2 regions of the Oleiphilus sp. HI0043 genome follow, and region 2 is predicted to be linked to the other one. Evidence: predicted binding sites of a transcription regulator. Region 2 holds the regulator's gene; the other holds the start of a gene.
What was found. Region 2 encodes PhoB, which activates phosphate uptake and scavenging genes when phosphate is short. Its sites were predicted from a motif close to TGTCATANNNNTGTCANA; they were not measured.
Positions count from the first base shown of each region.

Region 1 (8,268 bases), on a different contig from region 2:
GCGTTTAGCTCCGTAAGCCGAGCAGAAATAACGACTTCACCTTGGCTGGTGAATTTGATTGCATTGTTGACAAGATTGGTAACGACTTGGCGGATCCTGCCGGGGTCTCCTACTGCTTTTGACAGGGTTAACCCTCTTAAGTCGACGATCAGTTCTAGCTCTTGTAGTTGAGCTTGCTGGGCAAGAGACTCTGCAAGATCGCCAATTAACTTTCTCGGGTTAAATAGAAGGTGCTCCAAGTCTAGTTTGCCTGCTTCTATTTTAGAAAAGTCTAAAATGTCGTTGATTAGTGTAAGTAGCGACTGTGCGCTATTTTGCGCTATTTCAGCCCGGTGCCTTTGTTGAGTATCAAGCTTGGAGTTAAGCAGAAGTCCCAGCATGCCCAGAACGCCATTCATCGGTGTCCTGATCTCGTGGCTCATGCTTGCGAGGAATTCGCTTTTCGTAATTGCAGCTTGTTCAGCATTTTCTTTTGCAGTAATGAGTTCGCTTTCGGCTGCTTTTTTCCCAGTAATGTTCGAGCTAATGGCAACATAACTTTGTGGTTTGCCGTTCATATCTTTAATGGCAATGACAGTGCTGCTAATCCAGTAATTCTGACCATGTTTATCTTTGTTGTAGACTTCGCCTCGCCATACGCTGCCTTTAGCAGCTGTTTTATAAAGTTGGCCGAAGAAGGCTTTGTCATGATAGCCAGAGTTAAGAATTCGATGATTTTGGCCTAGCAGCTCTTCACGCTCGTATCCGCTTACTTCGACGAATTTGTCATTCACATAAGTGATGTCTCCTCTTATATTTGTGATAGAGACAATGGAAGCCTGGTCCAAGGCATATTTCTGCTCATTTAGTTCATTTATTGAGGCGTCAATATTCTGTAGGGCTTTATGAAAGCTTCTGGCAAAAATACCTACTTCGTTATTCTCGTTCACGGGTAGGTAGTCAATTTCGCCTGTTTGCTCATAGCGTTCGAGTGTTTCAGTCAATCTCGAGAGAGGGCGGGTAATTCTGCGAGAGATTAAAATGGCAGCCGTTAAGGCAACTAAAGCTAGCGATAAACCTATAAGCAGGCTTTTGTTGCGAGTTCCTTCCAGAGCTAATGCAAGCTGTTGATGTGAGGATGATAGTAGAATATGGAGTTGTGGGCTGCCATAAGTCGCACCACCTTTTAATACTTTGTAATACGCAGAGTATTTAGTATTGGTACTGTCTTTTAACTGCGTAAACGTCAGCTTGTTGGTGCCTGACTGAAAGTGCTGAGTGAGCTCGGGGAAATCTCTAAGTAAGTTTTTATCATGTGATGATGAACTATTATCTGAAGAGCTTTCCTGATAAAGATATTCACCTTCAGCGTCACTGATATAGAACTGTCTATTGCTATTGTAGCGAGGCAAACCAGAGATAATAGCCATTGGCTTAAGCGTTGCGATTAATACATAGCTGGCTGTATCGTCCAGAACCTTGAATAACGCGTTTGAAACGCTTGAAAAGACCTTTTCTGTTTCCAGCTCAACTAGATCTGGACTTAGGTAGATATCAGAAAAGTAAATCTCCCCCGATTTTAACTTGCCACTTTGCTTCAGTGTAGCTAGGTCTCTTGTTAGAAAGGTGTCTGAGCTTTCCTCTCCGCTCTTGCTGTCAGCCTTGTGGCTTGTATAAAGAACTTCCCAGCCAATTACACTGTCCGGTCTTTTGGCGACTAGCTTGATATTTACTACGCCTGGATTTAAAAGCAAGTAGTGTTCGAGAGTGCGATTGACTGGCTCAGACTCAGTGATGCCTCCTTGCACATAGGCTTGAATGGCATAGTGCTTGCCCAGGGAAACTAAGTCTTGGGCACTTCTTTGAAATATGGATTGATAGCTCGACTCAAGCATCTCAGCTTCGTGCTCAAGCTCCTGTAGGTTCTTTTTCTTTATTTGGGCGATATGATCCAGATACACAGAAATACTGATGATGGTGCCGACAATGAGTGTTAAAGAGAATGTAACTGAGGGGATTAGTAGACTTATAGGGCGCTTCGCACGTTCAGTTTTTGAAGTTCTGATATGTTGATGTGTAAGAGGGGGTGTTTCGCGGGGGCCGCTATCTGTTGATGAGGTGGCGGTGTTGAAAATTAGGCTGCGAGTTATGCCTGCTAGCATAGAAAGGTAAGCAACAATTTTCAGTATATGAGCGATATTGAAATGGTTATCGAAAAGTTGCGTAGAGCCGAATGCCACATGCAGTTGGGTTAGGCACTCTGGAATGCAGCTTAATAAAAACGCCAGGCTGACGGGGTCGCGTTCTTTCTGAAACCAGGTCCAGAACAATGTGGCGGCTAATAAGTATGTCGCTAGTGGAAGGATGTCATAGGGGCGGCTTATCAATTCGCCAGGGAAAGTGGTTTGCGGTAGGTTTTCGCTCACCGAGGCTAGATAAACACTTACGAAGGCCGAACCAACAAAAAAACTATCGCTAAAGGAAGTAGCTTTAGATGCTTGTACAGGGGGGGTTATTGCTGTGATGCAAAGCCCATAAGCTTAGTGCCGCCCCGACGGTCATGATTGAAGCATTGAAAAGGCGGGAAAGCGCCCAGGTAAAAGGAATAAAATCAGTGTTCTGGGCTTGAGCATCGATCACTCTTGCTGATGCCAAGGTATGAAAAATGTCGATCGATGCTGCCGAGAGCAATGCAAGCCCCATGATAGGGAGTGTAATATTACGATGATAGTAGTAATGAACAAACGCAAAGATAGCGCCGATACAGGCAATAGAAATTGCGCTCCATTCGAGAATGGTATGTAGGATAGCTCCCTGCAGCGCTTCCAGCATCGAGCTTTGTGTTGTCACTATATCGACTTTTGTCGGCGCAGCGCCAAAGTCAATTCCTAGCATATTAGGTAAAAAAGGTAGAGTGCAGAGAAAAAATAGCCCAATAGTCAGTTTTTTGGGAGACGTCATTCAAACTTCCGAAATATGGTGACGTGGTGCGATGGCATTAAAGAAGTATAGTAGAAATGTCTTCAAGTTCACGTCAGTATGCAAATAATAGGAAAGTCGCTATGCTTTGGTTACACTGAACAAATGGATAGTCTTGGTATGCTTTTGTTTTTTGGGTGCAACTAGCCAAATTGGGTTTAGATGAATTATGAGCGAACAAGCAAAAGCGCTGATTACCGAAATATTTGATGCAGCTTGTGTTAAGCAGTTTGAAAGCTTGGGCTGTCAAATAGAAGTAACGGATAGAAGTTCATATTCCCGAGAAGTGATGGCTTCGTATATTACGGCAGGCTCTGAAGACCTGACAATTTCTTTGCTATTAAAAACACCGCGTTTACTATTAGCGTAAACTATGCCGATAGTTGATGTAGATAGAATTGGTGACCCAAGTTTTCAAGAAGATTGGAATTGTGAATTGGCCAACCGTTTTCTAGGTAGAATAAAAAATAGCTTGGTGCAGCATAATTGTCGGTTGGCTATCGGTTTGCCCGAGGTGATGAGTAAGTCAGATATGAAACACTTTCACTGCGATGGTGAAGAGATTGTTCGTCACTTTTCCATTAGCAGTGAAATAACCGATAGCGTGATGGACTGCCACCTATACGTAGACTTCCACAACGATGCTCTTTATTTAACTGAAGGCCGTCGACCAGTTGAGGACCAAGGTAACGAGGGCGACTTGGTAATCCTGTAGCGCCTAGCTATTGGGCCAAAACGAACGTTATAAATCGTCCCACCACTCTTTAAGCTCTGCCTCTAAACGCTTTTTCTCCTGATGATCTTCAATTGCTCTTCTTGCTTGGGAGCGGCGCTTTGCACGATCTTTTTTCTTTGATTCGCTTTGCTTTTGATGAAGTTCGTGAGCGATATCCATAAAGTCTACATGGATGGCTTCCAGAGAATTTTCTTGCTCAAAAGTGCTCGGGTTCTGAGATTCATGTGCTTGCATAGTGTGTCTCCTAACTGGCATCGATAAAGTTTCGAAATGTTTACTGTTTTGCATCTCACCTTATTTGGAGCTCAGGCTAGCTTTTGGGTGTGACAGTTTTGTGAAGCAAAAATGACGATTTAGACAAAAATATGGGCTTGTGAAGTAGGTCGCTTGGATGATAGTTTTGCCCGCATTTGAGCTTCTTTGTCAGTACGCTGATGGCAAGAGCTGCTCGTCAAGATCGATGATTTAGGAGAATATAACGTGCCCGTCGCCAGCCTAGCCGTCCTGTTTGCGCTGTACTTTTCTCAAGGCCTTCCTTCGGGAGTGCTAGCTCATGCTTTTCCGGCCATTATGCGAGACCAGGGCGTGTCGCTGGAATATATCGGACTGATCAAACTCCTTGCCTTGCCATGGGCTTTAAAGTTTATTTGGGCTCCCTATGTTGATCGTATCGGTTGGGCTCGTATAGGCGTGCATCGAACCTGGATAGTAGCGATGCAGTTATTGCTTGTCGGATTGCTCTTATTAGCTTCTATGTCTAACTATGAAAGCTTGTTTGGCCCCTTGATTGTTATTTTTCTCATCGGAATTCTACTGGTGAATACCTCGGCCGCGACTCAGGATATTGCAACCGACGGTTTGGCTGTGAAAGTTCTAGCAGAGCGTTTCAGGGGAATCGGAAACAGTGTCCAGGTAACAGGTTTTAAGTTGGGAATGATTTTAAGTGGTAGCGGCTTGTTACTAGGGATAGACCACTTTGGTTGGAGTCTGAGTATGCAGCTTATGGCCTTGTTGTTAGTTCTACTAATGTTGCCAATCTTCACTGGAGCTATCCCTGTTTACCCAAAGGTGACCAATAACTTTGATGCAGGTGTTGCTGATAAAGGCATGGCTAGGGCATTGCCTCTAACTGTCTATAAGGGCTTTTTTAAGCGTTCAAATATGCTTGCTTGGGTATTGGTGTTAATCACCTATAAACTGGCAGACTCCTTAGGCTCGGTAATGATCAAGCCCTTGCTGATCGATAGTGGCTTCTCGCTAGGGGACTTGGCAACGATCACTTTATGGTCTTCTATTGCGGGTTTGCTGGGGGCTGCTTTAGGCGGGTATTTATACCTTCGTCTGGGGGCAAAGAATATGATGCTTATTGCTGGCTTGGCCCAGGCTGTGGGAATTGCTCTCTATACGCTAGTGGACCTGCACTGGGTTGGGATTCTTGGGGTCTATGGTCTAAGTATATTCGAGCAAGCAGTCGACGGCATGTCTACAGTAGCCCTTTTCTCGCTGATGATGGCGCAATGTCGTTCCGGACATGAAGGTGCAGACTTTACCGTTCAGGCCAGTATTCAAGTCTTGGTCTCTGGTTTGGCGGCGGCTCTGGGAGGTCTCTTGGCTGGCATGTTGGGGTATTTTTCTACCTTTGTTGTTGCGGGCGCTGTTGGCTTAGTCAGCTTAGTGTTTGTGTTACATTATTTTCGACAAAAATGATTGATGAAGTTCACACAATAATCGTATAAAATGGCGCTTTTTTGAACGATCAAATTCTGTTCACTCTATATGGCTCATTACAAGAGTTGAAGAATGACTAGGGAATGACCGTTTTGAGGCTTATTTTTTCCTGAATGATAGAGGCGATGAATGTTTACTCGTGATATGACTATAGCTGGCTTTGATGATGAAATAGCAAATGCAATTACTGCTGAAGCAACGCGTCAAGAAGAACACATTGAACTGATTGCATCAGAAAACTACACCAGCCCTCGAGTGATGGAGGCTCAAGGTTCTGCATTAACGAATAAGTATGCTGAAGGCTATCCGGGTAAGCGTTACTACGGTGGTTGTGAGCATGTTGACGTGGTTGAGCAGCTAGCGATTGATCGTGCTAAAGAGTTGTTTGGTGCTGACTACGCAAACGTTCAACCTCATTCAGGTTCGCAAGCCAATGCTGCTGTTTATATGGCGCTTTGCTCTCCCGGCGATACGGTATTGGGAATGAGCTTGGCTCACGGCGGTCACTTGACGCATGGTGCGTCAGTAAGCTTTTCCGGTCGTATCTATAACGCCGTGCAGTACGGTTTGAATGAGCAAACGGGTGAAATCGACTACGATCAGGTTGAAGCGCTTGCTCGTGAACATAAGCCAAAGATGATTGTTGCAGGTTTTTCTGCCTACTCTCGTATTGTTGATTGGCAGCGTTTTCGTGATATTGCTGATGAAGTCGGTGCATTCTTATTCGTAGACATGGCGCATATTGCCGGTTTGGTTGCGGCGGGTGTTTATCCTAGCCCAGTTGGCATCGCTGATGTAGTAACGTCTACTACTCACAAAACCTTGGGTGGTCCCCGTGGCGGTATCATTCTGGCGAAGGCAAATGAAGCGCTAGAGAAGAAATTAAACTTTGCTGTATTCCCTGAAAGCCAGGGCGGCCCTTTGATGCATGTAATAGCTGCTAAAGCGGTGTGCTTTAAAGAAGCTATGTCAGATGAGTACAAGTCTTACCAGTCTCAAGTTGTTGAGAATGCCAAGGCGATGGTTGCAGTTTTCCAGGAGCGTGGCTTTGATGTGGTATCAAATGGCACTGACGATCACTTGTTCCTGCTAGATTTGATCAGCAAAGATATCACGGGTAAAGATGCTGACGCTGCACTAGGCAAAGCGAATATTACAGTGAATAAAAATGCAGTACCTAACGACCCACGCTCACCTTTTGTGACCAGTGGCTTGCGTATCGGTACGCCAGCGGTAACCCGTCGTGGCTTTAAGGCTGCCGAGTGTCAGCAACTAGCGGGCTGGATGTGTGACGTAATTGACGCTTTGGTTAAAGATGCTGAAGATACGACTGCTATTGAAAGTGTTAAGAAGGACGTTATCGACCTTTGTGCTCGCTTCCCAGTATACGCATAAATAGTTAACCCGGTGCGGTGATGAGGCGTTTCCTCATTTCTGCACCTTTGGCCTGCCAGCTGTTAGTGGTTTAGTTGGCTTGCTGCTCTGAATTGGCCTTTCTTCTGAATCAAAAGGTTTTTTGATGCATTGTCCTTTCTGTAGTGCGACGGATACAAAAGTTATCGACTCTCGACTGGTTGCCGATGGCGGCCAGGTTCGCCGTCGCCGTGAATGCCTGTCTTGTAAAGAACGCTTTACTACCTTTGAAACTGCTGAGCTGGTGATGCCGAGAGTGGTTAAGCAGGATGGCACTCGTCAACCTTTTGATGAGGACAAGCTCAACAGAGGCTTCACCAAGGCTTTGGAAAAGCGCCCCGTCAGTATTGAGGCGATTGAAAGCGCGATCAATAACATTAAGGCCCGATTGAGAGCAACAGGCGAGAGAGAGCTAAAAGCGATTGCTATTGGTGAAGAAGTGATGAAAGAGCTGCGTCGCCTGGATGAGGTGGCTTATGTTCGTTTTGCCTCTGTCTATCGTAGTTTCCAGGATATCAATGAATTTAAGGAAGAAGTTGATCGGCTAGCTCGTTCTGAGAATACCAAAAATGACGCTTAGTGCTTTCTCAATAGATGACGCTCACTATATGGCTGAAGCTTTGCGCTTGGCCAATAAAGGGGTGTATACAACCCAGCCAAACCCACGGGTAGGTTGTGTCTTGGTGAGGGGCGGTCAAATTGTGGGGCGTGGTTGGCATAAGAAGGCCGGAACAGGGCATGCAGAGGTAAACGCCCTCGCTGAAGCGGGAGGACTCGCGCAAGGTTCGACAGCTTACGTTACTTTGGAACCCTGCAGCCACTTTGGTCGAACACCTCCCTGTGCTAAAGCCTTAATTGATGCTCAAGTATCTGAGGTGGTTGCTGCGATGCTGGATCCGAATCCTGAGGTGTCAGGTCGAGGCTTTAAACTTCTGGAGGATGCGGGAATAAAAGTACGCTATGGCTTGATGGAAGCTGAGGCGCGGGCACTTAATCAAGGCTTTATTAAGCGAATGGAAACTGGTTTGCCTTATCTTCGGATTAAAATGGCGACCAGTGTTGATGGTCGTACCGCCATGGAGTCCGGGGAAAGTCAGTGGATAACTGGCCCGGCTGCACGTTCTGACGTACAGCGTTTGCGTGCCCGAAGCTCTGCTATTATTAGTGGCATTGGTACCATTCTTCATGATGATGCAGCCCTAACGGTTAGAGCTAGTGAACTGGGTCTTGATCCTGAATGGTCCCGAGAAATTGAAAAAATTCAGCCTTTGCGTGTCATTCTTGATCGTCAGGCTCGCTTGCCTAAGACTGCTCGACTATTAGAACAGGAAACGCCTATATTGTGGTGTGTTTCAGAGGCCAGTGAGCTAAGCCAGGAAGCGCAGGAGGTGTCTCAGCTTGGTTTTGTTGATGTGCTTCGCTTGTCTTCTGCA
Region 1 is NZ_LWEY01000002.1:24,698-32,965, forward strand. Features, by position in the region: gene A3729_RS00210 (response regulator) at 1-2,405, opposite strand, end outside; gene A3729_RS00215 (MASE3 domain-containing protein) at 2,470-2,940, opposite strand; gene A3729_RS00220 (hypothetical protein) at 3,128-3,328, shown strand; gene A3729_RS00225 (hypothetical protein) at 3,332-3,673, shown strand; gene A3729_RS00230 (PA3496 family putative envelope integrity protein) at 3,701-3,928, opposite strand; gene A3729_RS00235 (MFS transporter) at 4,175-5,401, shown strand; gene glyA (serine hydroxymethyltransferase) at 5,552-6,817, shown strand; gene nrdR (transcriptional regulator NrdR) at 6,942-7,415, shown strand; gene ribD (bifunctional diaminohydroxyphosphoribosylaminopyrimidine deaminase/5-amino-6-(5-phosphoribosylamino)uracil reductase RibD) at 7,405-8,268, shown strand, end outside.
Region 1: the regulator PhoB is predicted to act here: its motif matches at 4,017-4,034, upstream of A3729_RS00230 (PA3496 family putative envelope integrity protein).

Region 2 (8,268 bases):
CGCGAACTTTCCCGGGTCGGCCATTGATAGCTCATCAGCCTGCTTGCCTTTGGCAAGTGCTGTCGAGAGCATAGGCTTGGAATAAGAGTGTGCGTCATCCTGAGTGATCACAATAATCTCGCTTTCCTGGTCCAGCTTGCGAACCTCCTTAACAAGATTATATCCGGCCAAGCCACTACCAATGACAACGATAGGTGAAGTATTCATGTTAAATCTCTACCATTTCAAAGTCTTCTTTGCCTACACCACAGTCAGGGCAAAGCCAGTCTTCGGGTACATCTTCCCATGAGGTGCCCGCTTCGATGCCATCATCAGGCCAGCCTTCGCTCTCATCATAAATTAATCCGCAGACTACGCATTGCCACTTCTTCATTCTTTATACCTGTATTATCAAAATGTTACTTGCCTTTCGAATGCATACAAACATGCCTCTCTGGTTTACACTAGCGCCCGCTTGCTTATGCGAAGAGAAGATTCTAGTTTAGAGAATAAATGTTGCCTCATTCACTTAGCGGGCTAATTTACCGAATCAGCTCGATCAGCACAAATCTTTCACTATTTCAGCGATAGTAACTTTGCGGCCAGGCAGGCTCACAGATATAATCTGCACAGCCATTTTATCAGGAAGATCTATGTCCAATACCAAAACCGTCGAAGCCCAGAAAGTCTTTAATGAGGCCGACTGCCTAATCGATATGTCTGAGCTAAGTGATGCAATTGAAAAGACAGCCAAAGATATTGAGCAAGACTTAGCGACCGACAACCCTCTGGTTATTTCAATTATGAATGGCGGTTTGGTGTACTGTGGTCACTTACTCGCTCATTTGAATTTTCCACTAGAGCTGGATTATTTACACGCTACCCGATATGGGAATGAAACCTCTGGCAGCCGCTTGGACTGGCTGGCTAAGCCGGTAAAAGCACTGTCGGGCCGAACCGTTCTTCTGGTTGATGATATCCTTGATGAAGGGCATACCCTCTTACATGTACAGGATTATTGTCGGCAGCAAGGTGCAGCGCGTGTTCTGACGACGGTTTTATTGGATAAGCAACATGACAGAAAGGCGACCAAGGATCTGCTCGCTGACTATACTTGTTTAAATGTTGAGGATCGTTTTGTTTTTGGTTTTGGTATGGATTATCAAGGCTATTGGCGGAATGCGCCGGGTATTTACGCAGTTAAGGGCATGTGATGCTAAAGCCAGCCGCTCGGCGGATACCCGACTGGAAAGTGCCTAAACAATATGGTTCCTGGGTCTTTGATCAAGGTTCACTTACCAAGAGGCTTATCGAAGCATCAAATAATAACTTTAGTGTGCGTGTCACTTATCAAGGCTGGGCTGTACCAAGTCTTGAGGAGAGGCGGATACTAAAAGTGAGAGAGCGTCAGAAAGCGCTGGTCAGGGAAGTTGAGCTGCTTTGTTTCGGAGAAGTATGGGTGATAGCGCGCAGTATTATTCCGAAAACAACGCTAAGTGGTTATGAAAGACAGCTTCAGTATTTGGGAGATAAGCCTTTAGGCGCATTTCTGTTTAAATCCAGAGTTATGACGCGTAGTAAGCTTGAAAGTGTCTCCTTGGTGAAACAGTTTAAAGAACCCGTATTTGGGCGGCGCTCGGTATTTTTTCTTCGTCAGAAACCATTGCTGGTGAGCGAACTATTTATGCCTCGGGTATTTGAGGCAAGCAAACGAGAGAAATAGGCATATGAATACTCAGAGTAAACCCGCGTTTGCAAGTGTTGCAATGGACTACGTAAGGCTTGCGAGGTTGGATAAGCCTATAGGTATTTATCTGGTTTTGTGGCCAACGCTTTGGGCATTATGGTTTGCTGCCGAGGGCATACCAGCTATGGATGTGTTAGCTATTTTTATCGCCGGCTCTGTTTTCATGCGCTCGGCAGGCTGCGTAATCAATGACTTTGCGGATAGAAAAATAGACGGTCATGTAAAGCGCACTGAAGCTCGCCCTCTGGTGACGGGGCGGGTGAGTGCAAAACAGGCTTTGATCTTTTTCGCCGTTTTATGTCTGTTGTCTTTCATCCTGGTTTTGTTTACCAATGAACTGACAATTTACCTTTCATTTGGTGCACTCGCACTTGCTTCTGCTTATCCCTTCATGAAGCGCTATACTTATTTACCACAGGTGGTCTTAGGTGCTGCATTTGCCTGGTCCGTTCCTATGGCTTATGCCGCGCAAGTGAATGAACTGCCTGCGCATATCTGGTTGATCTATATGGCAACAGTCTTGTGGACCGTTGCTTATGATACGATGTATGCCATGGTCGATAGGGATGATGATATCAAAATCGGCGTTAAATCCACGGCCATCTTATTTGGTTCGGCTGATCGGGCGATTATCGCATTTTTGCAGGTTTTGGTGATATTGACGCTGAGCTTGTTAGGTGAACAGCTTGAAATGGGGCAGTTTTACTTTCTGAGTATTGTCGTTGCGTCGGTACTATTTGTATATCAGCAGCACTTGATTCGCCATCGTGACAGAGATGAGTGCTTTAAGGCGTTTTTGAACAATAACTGGGTGGGTATGGTTTTATTCCTGGGACTGTTTCTAGACTTTTATGTCAGGTGAATTGTAAAACTTCGCAAAAAGGAGCGCTCATTAGGTTCTCAGCATAGGCTTACAGTGTAGTGTCATAAAACTGTAACAGCTTGCCGTTTTAATACAGTTTGATTTTTGGAGTAAGTACTATGTCAGAAAAAACCGTATTAATTGTTGATGATGAAGCATCAATCAGAGAAATGATTGCTGTTGCTTTAGAAATGGCTGATTACAATTGTATCGAAGCTTCAAATGCGCAGGATGCATTTATTGCTATTGTGGATCAACGTCCCGATATGATTTTACTTGATTGGATGTTGCCAGGCACTAGCGGAATTGAATTGGCAAGACGCTTGAAACGCAATGAAGCGACCAGTGATATCCCTATTATTATGCTGACAGCTAAAACCGAAGAGGATAATAAAGTACAGGGTTTGGAAGTCGGTGCCGACGACTATATTACTAAGCCTTTTTCTCCTCGTGAATTGGTTGCTCGTCTTAAAGCTGTACTTCGTCGTGCGACGCCTGCGGGTGTCGAAAGTGAAATCGAAATAGATGGATTGGTACTTGACCCAGTTTGTCATCGCGTTACCGCTCACAATAATTTGCTGAGCATGGGGCCAACTGAGTTTAAGCTACTGCAGTTCTTTATGACGCATCAAGACCGCGTTTATAGCCGTTCCCAGCTACTTGATCAAGTTTGGGGTGGCAATGTCTATGTTGAAGATCGAACCGTTGATGTTCATATTCGGCGCCTTCGCAAGGCATTAGGTGAAAGGCATGAATACCTGGTTCAAACTGTTCGAGGTACTGGCTATCGTTTTTCTGCTCAAGGTGCTGCATAGCGCTTGAGCATTGGTAACTTTGTTATAAAATAAGAAAGGTGGCAAGGAGCTCGATTTTTCATGCACATGACTTCGATCATTGACGAAGGGTGCACACTCTCTGTACCGTTTGCGTTTTAATGGCAAACTATTGAATCAGAGAATGAATCTGTCTTCCTGTGCTGGAGCATAAGGTTATGCACAAACGAATCATCGGTCACTTATACTCCCTTTTTTGGGCTGTGATTGGCTTGCTGGTACTTGGCCTGCTGATTGGGGAATTAGCGTGGGTTCTCGCGATTGGCTGCTTTGCCTACTTAGCCTGGACAATCAGCCAGGCTGTTAAGCTGCATCGTTGGCTTTACAGTGTACAAGAAGACCAAGCAATTCCCGAAAGCCATGGTTTATGGGGCGATCTGTTTGACGGTCTATATCAAATTCAATATCAAAATCGCATTACTCAAGAAAACTTGCGGTCAATGATTGCTCGTGTCCAATTATCTACCAATGCACTAAAAGAGGCTGTCGTCATGACTAACTCTGAAGGTGCGATGGACTGGTGGAATGACTCTGCAAGTACAGTACTTGGCTTTAAACGAGAGTCAGATAGAGGTCAGCTGATAACAAATTTGCTTAGAGACCCTTCCTTTAAGCGATATTTTGAAAGCAAGAATTACGACGAACCTTTAGAGCTACGTTCACCTTTAAATAAAAGTGCAACTTTGCAAGTACATATCACTTTGTTTGGCAAAGATGACCGCTTGGTTTTCGCGCAAGATGTGACGCGTGTGCAGCGACTTGAACAGATGCGGCGTGACTTCGTTAGCAATGTTTCTCATGATATGAGAACGCCATTGACGGTTATTAGAGGTTATATCGAAACCTTCCAGGATGCTGAAGATACACCTAAGAAGTGGCGAAGAGCCTTAAATTCAATGCAAGAGCAAACGAAACGGATGGAAAGCCTGATTAGTGACCTCTTGTTACTCGCCAAGTATGAAACTGAAGGCCTGCCTAGTAATACTCAAGCGATCGATATCGAACCGGTACTACAAGAAGTCTACCGCGACGCACGAGCCTTTAGCGCTGACAAAAATCAGAATATTCGTTTGGACTTTGAAAGCACCAAACCCTGTTTATTTACCGGTGACTCTCGTCAGCTTTATAGCGCCTTCTCAAACCTTGCGTTTAATGCAGTTAAGTATACGCCCACCGGTGGTGATATCGACATCAGCTGGTGGCTGGATGAAGAAGGTGCTCACTTTTGTGTGCGTGATACCGGTGAAGGTTTTGATTCCGTTCACATCCCTCACTTGACGGAACGCTTCTATCGAACGGACCCCAGCAGAGACCACTCAAGTGGCGGCTCAGGCTTGGGCTTAGCGATCGTGAAGCATGTATTGATCAATCATAATGCCGAGCTGGAAATCCATAGTGAAGAAGGCATAGGCAGTGAGTTTATTTGTCACTTCCCGGCATCGATAATGGTTTCCAGTAGCTCGGCTAATGAACAGAAAGCGCTAGCAAATGCATCTTGATGAGCTATCTGCATTTACTTGGATAGCTTTTTCTGCGCCTCTGCTTCAAAGTTCATATTGATATTGCCTAAAGATCTTTCTTCGTTTACCCAAAATGCGACCGCGCCACACACCGCAGCGGGCAGTGCCAGAAAATTCACGATAGGCAGAAGCGTTGCCCCAAACGTTACCAGCCCAAAACCTAGTGATGTCAGACGATGGCTAGCCAGGTAGTTTTTCATATCGGGGAAGCTCATCTTATTATTATCTGCCGGGTAGTCGATATATTGAATGGCCATCATCCAGGCTGAGAAAATAATCCAGATAACAGCAATAATCACATTCAAGCCGGGGATTAAGCCTAAAACCAATAGCACTAGCACCCGCGGGATATAATAAACAAGCTTTTGGAGTTCTCGCATGATGGTTCTGGGAACCATTGCCAGTAGCTCGCTCCATGAGAAGTCTTCACCTTTATCTTGGCCGCTTAAGTGCTTTTCAGTGAGTTCTGCCAGGTAGCCATAAAAAGGAGCGCCGATTAAATTCGCGGCGGCAATAAAGCCATAAAACAGCGTCATTAAGATGGCTAAGAAGTAGATTCCCCAGAATAACCACTCCATGAATCCTAGCCATTCTGGGACCCAAGACAATAAGGTCGCCATCCAACCGTCTACTAGGCTATATGCCCACATGATGAGCAGCGTAAACAAGATGATATTTACGGTTAAAGGAACCAGTAAAAATAGGCGAAAGCCGGGCTGGCAAATGATCTTGAAACCTTGAGCCAGATAGCCAAAGCCGGTAAACATATTTCCCTTCATGTGAAGATTCGCTCCTGATCAGAATATCGTCTAAGAAATTTATAGGGCTTAATAGGGTTGTAGGCAGTGTATAATAGCTCGCTTGGAGTTTCAGCAGTGCTCTGATGAAATCAAAGTAATGTCACTAGGTAGTTGTAGCCAATGCGTCCAGATTTTCAAATCGAGATTGTTTATTCAGATGAACAGCTTGTGGTGGTTAATAAGCCCTCCGGTTTGCTATCAGTTCCGGGCAGAGGCCCCGACAAAGCTGATTGCTTGCTGAGCCGCTTACAAGACCAATTTCCCACTATCAGGGTGGTTCATCGTTTGGATTGCGCAACCTCGGGCTTGATGGTCTTGGCGCTTGATGCGGATTCCCACAGGGAGCTTAGTAGGCAGTTTCATGACAGAGAAGTCAAAAAGCGCTATGAAGCCTTGGTTTATGGCTTTATGGAAGATGAAAGTGGCGAAGTTAATCAGCCATTGAAGACCGACTGGCCCAATCGGCCTCGACAGATGATTTCACATGAAGGTAAAGCTGCTCAGACCTTCTATCAATGTACGACTCGCTCAGAACAGGCATCGAGAGTCATCCTCACGCCGATAACAGGTCGCTCTCATCAACTACGTGTTCATATGCTATATACCGGCCATCCAATATTGGGCGATGGGCTTTATGCTCACGAGTCGGCATTAAAGGCTAGTAGCCGTTTATGCCTACATGCCACAGACTTAAGTATCTACCAGCCAAAGACTAAAACTTTTATGGAGTTCTCAAGTGCTACACCTTTTTAGTCAGATAATCCAGTTTACCTGGCTGAACAAAATCGTTTTGTACCTTGCTTTGCTGTTCTCTTGTATTGCCGCGTTTTCACCCCTTACGGGGCTGGAGCAAGTTAATGTGAGTGACAAGGTGCTCCACCTAGTAGCATTTTTTGTACTTTCTTTATTGGTTCAAATTGCCTATCCAAGGCTAGGTTTAAGGGCAATACTATTTTGCTTGGCTTGCTTTGGTCTGGGTATTGAGCTTGTTCAGGCTTACTTGCCCCACCGTAGTTTCGAGCTAAATGATTGGTTTGTAGACTTGTTAGGCACAGTGATTCACCTGATCCTTATTGCGCCAACTATTAAGAGCAAGTGTTTGAGTGGTAAATACGCACCTTGTTAAATTCTTCAAACTCATTTAGGTCTGGACAAGTACGGGCTTCTTTTACTTCAAGCAAATCGTAAGCGGAAGAGGGCAGTACTTTTACGCGGGAGTCAGCAAGAAGTACTTGAGGACATTTAGTGGTAAACAAATCTAGCAAGTCGTGATTATCTTTGTCATATAGTACATCCGCCGCGGTGATCAGGTCGAGCTCTTCATCAAAAGCCATAAAGTCTTCAGAGTAGTCAAAGCTCAGAGAGTTGAGTTCGGCATTTGCACGACAAGCTTCAAGAGCGTCTGAGTCGATATCACAAGCTATGACTTTTTTGGCACCAGCCTTGGCAGCAGCGACTGCAACAACACCCGAGCCGCTACCAAAATCTAGCACTGTCTTACCACGCACATATTCCGGGTTCTCCAGAATGAACTGAGCCAAAACCTGTCCACTTGCCCAACAAAAAGACCAGTAGGCAGGTTCGGCCACAACAGCCTGTGCTTCGTCATGGCTAAGTGGGCCCTGTAATACAGCTGGGTCAAACAGATAAAGGCCGATTGCAGGGCAGGCGGGAGGTTTAGTCGCCTTGACACGACCTTTAGCGAGAGTTTTATTTAAGTTAGCGTTGAGTGTATCGACAGTATTCATGACATTTTAATGATGATTGACAGTGTTAAGTTGACCAGCTTGGTGTAGCTACTTTATGCTGCGAGGAATAATAACAACAGCATTTCGATGCATCATAGATAATACAATAAAGTTACTTTTAAACTAGGGTAAAAAAGGAAGACTATGGAAAATATAACTGAAACTACAGATAAGCTAGAAGGCTATGCTGATATAGCTGTAGAAGCTGCAATTCTTTACGGGCCAAAAGTTGTTCTGGCTATTGTTACCTTGATAATTGGTCTTTGGGTGATAAATCGAATTGTTAGCAAGGTTGAAAAGCATTTTACGTCTAAAGCGGATCCAACGCTTGGTTCGTTTGTCAGTAGCCTGGCGTCAGTCATCTTCAAGATGATGCTATTGATTGCTGTTGCATCAATGGTTGGTATTGAAACTACTTCTTTCGTTGCAGTACTCGGTGCTGCTGGCTTGGCCGTTGGTTTGGCATTGCAGGGCAGTTTGTCAAACTTCGCTGGCGGTGTTTTGATCTTGCTATTCAAGCCTTTCAAAGTAGGCGACTTAATTGATGCTCAAGGCCATATTGGTGTCGTTAAGGAAATTCAGATCTTTAACACAATTCTAACAACGGCAGATAATCGCGTCGTTATTATTCCAAACGGTGCCCTATCAAATAGCAGTATGGTTAATATCAACCAGCTGGATACTCGCCGTGTTGATTTCGTTTTTGGTATTGGTTATAGCGATGATATTGATAAAGCGAAAGCGATTATTGAAGGCTTGATCACTTCAGATTCTCGTGT
Region 2 is NZ_LWEY01000556.1:14,392-22,659, forward strand. Features, by position in the region: gene A3729_RS06850 (FAD-dependent oxidoreductase) at 1-207, opposite strand, end outside; gene A3729_RS06855 (rubredoxin) at 209-373, opposite strand; gene A3729_RS06860 (hypoxanthine-guanine phosphoribosyltransferase) at 633-1,193, shown strand; gene A3729_RS06865 (chorismate lyase) at 1,193-1,702, shown strand; gene ubiA (4-hydroxybenzoate octaprenyltransferase) at 1,707-2,588, shown strand; gene phoB (phosphate regulon transcriptional regulator PhoB) at 2,708-3,403, shown strand; gene phoR (phosphate regulon sensor histidine kinase PhoR) at 3,580-4,920, shown strand; gene cysZ (sulfate transporter CysZ) at 4,935-5,720, opposite strand; gene A3729_RS06890 (RluA family pseudouridine synthase) at 5,862-6,494, shown strand; gene A3729_RS34490 (VanZ family protein) at 6,478-6,867, shown strand; gene A3729_RS06900 (methyltransferase) at 6,827-7,489, opposite strand; gene A3729_RS06905 (mechanosensitive ion channel family protein) at 7,634-8,268, shown strand, end outside.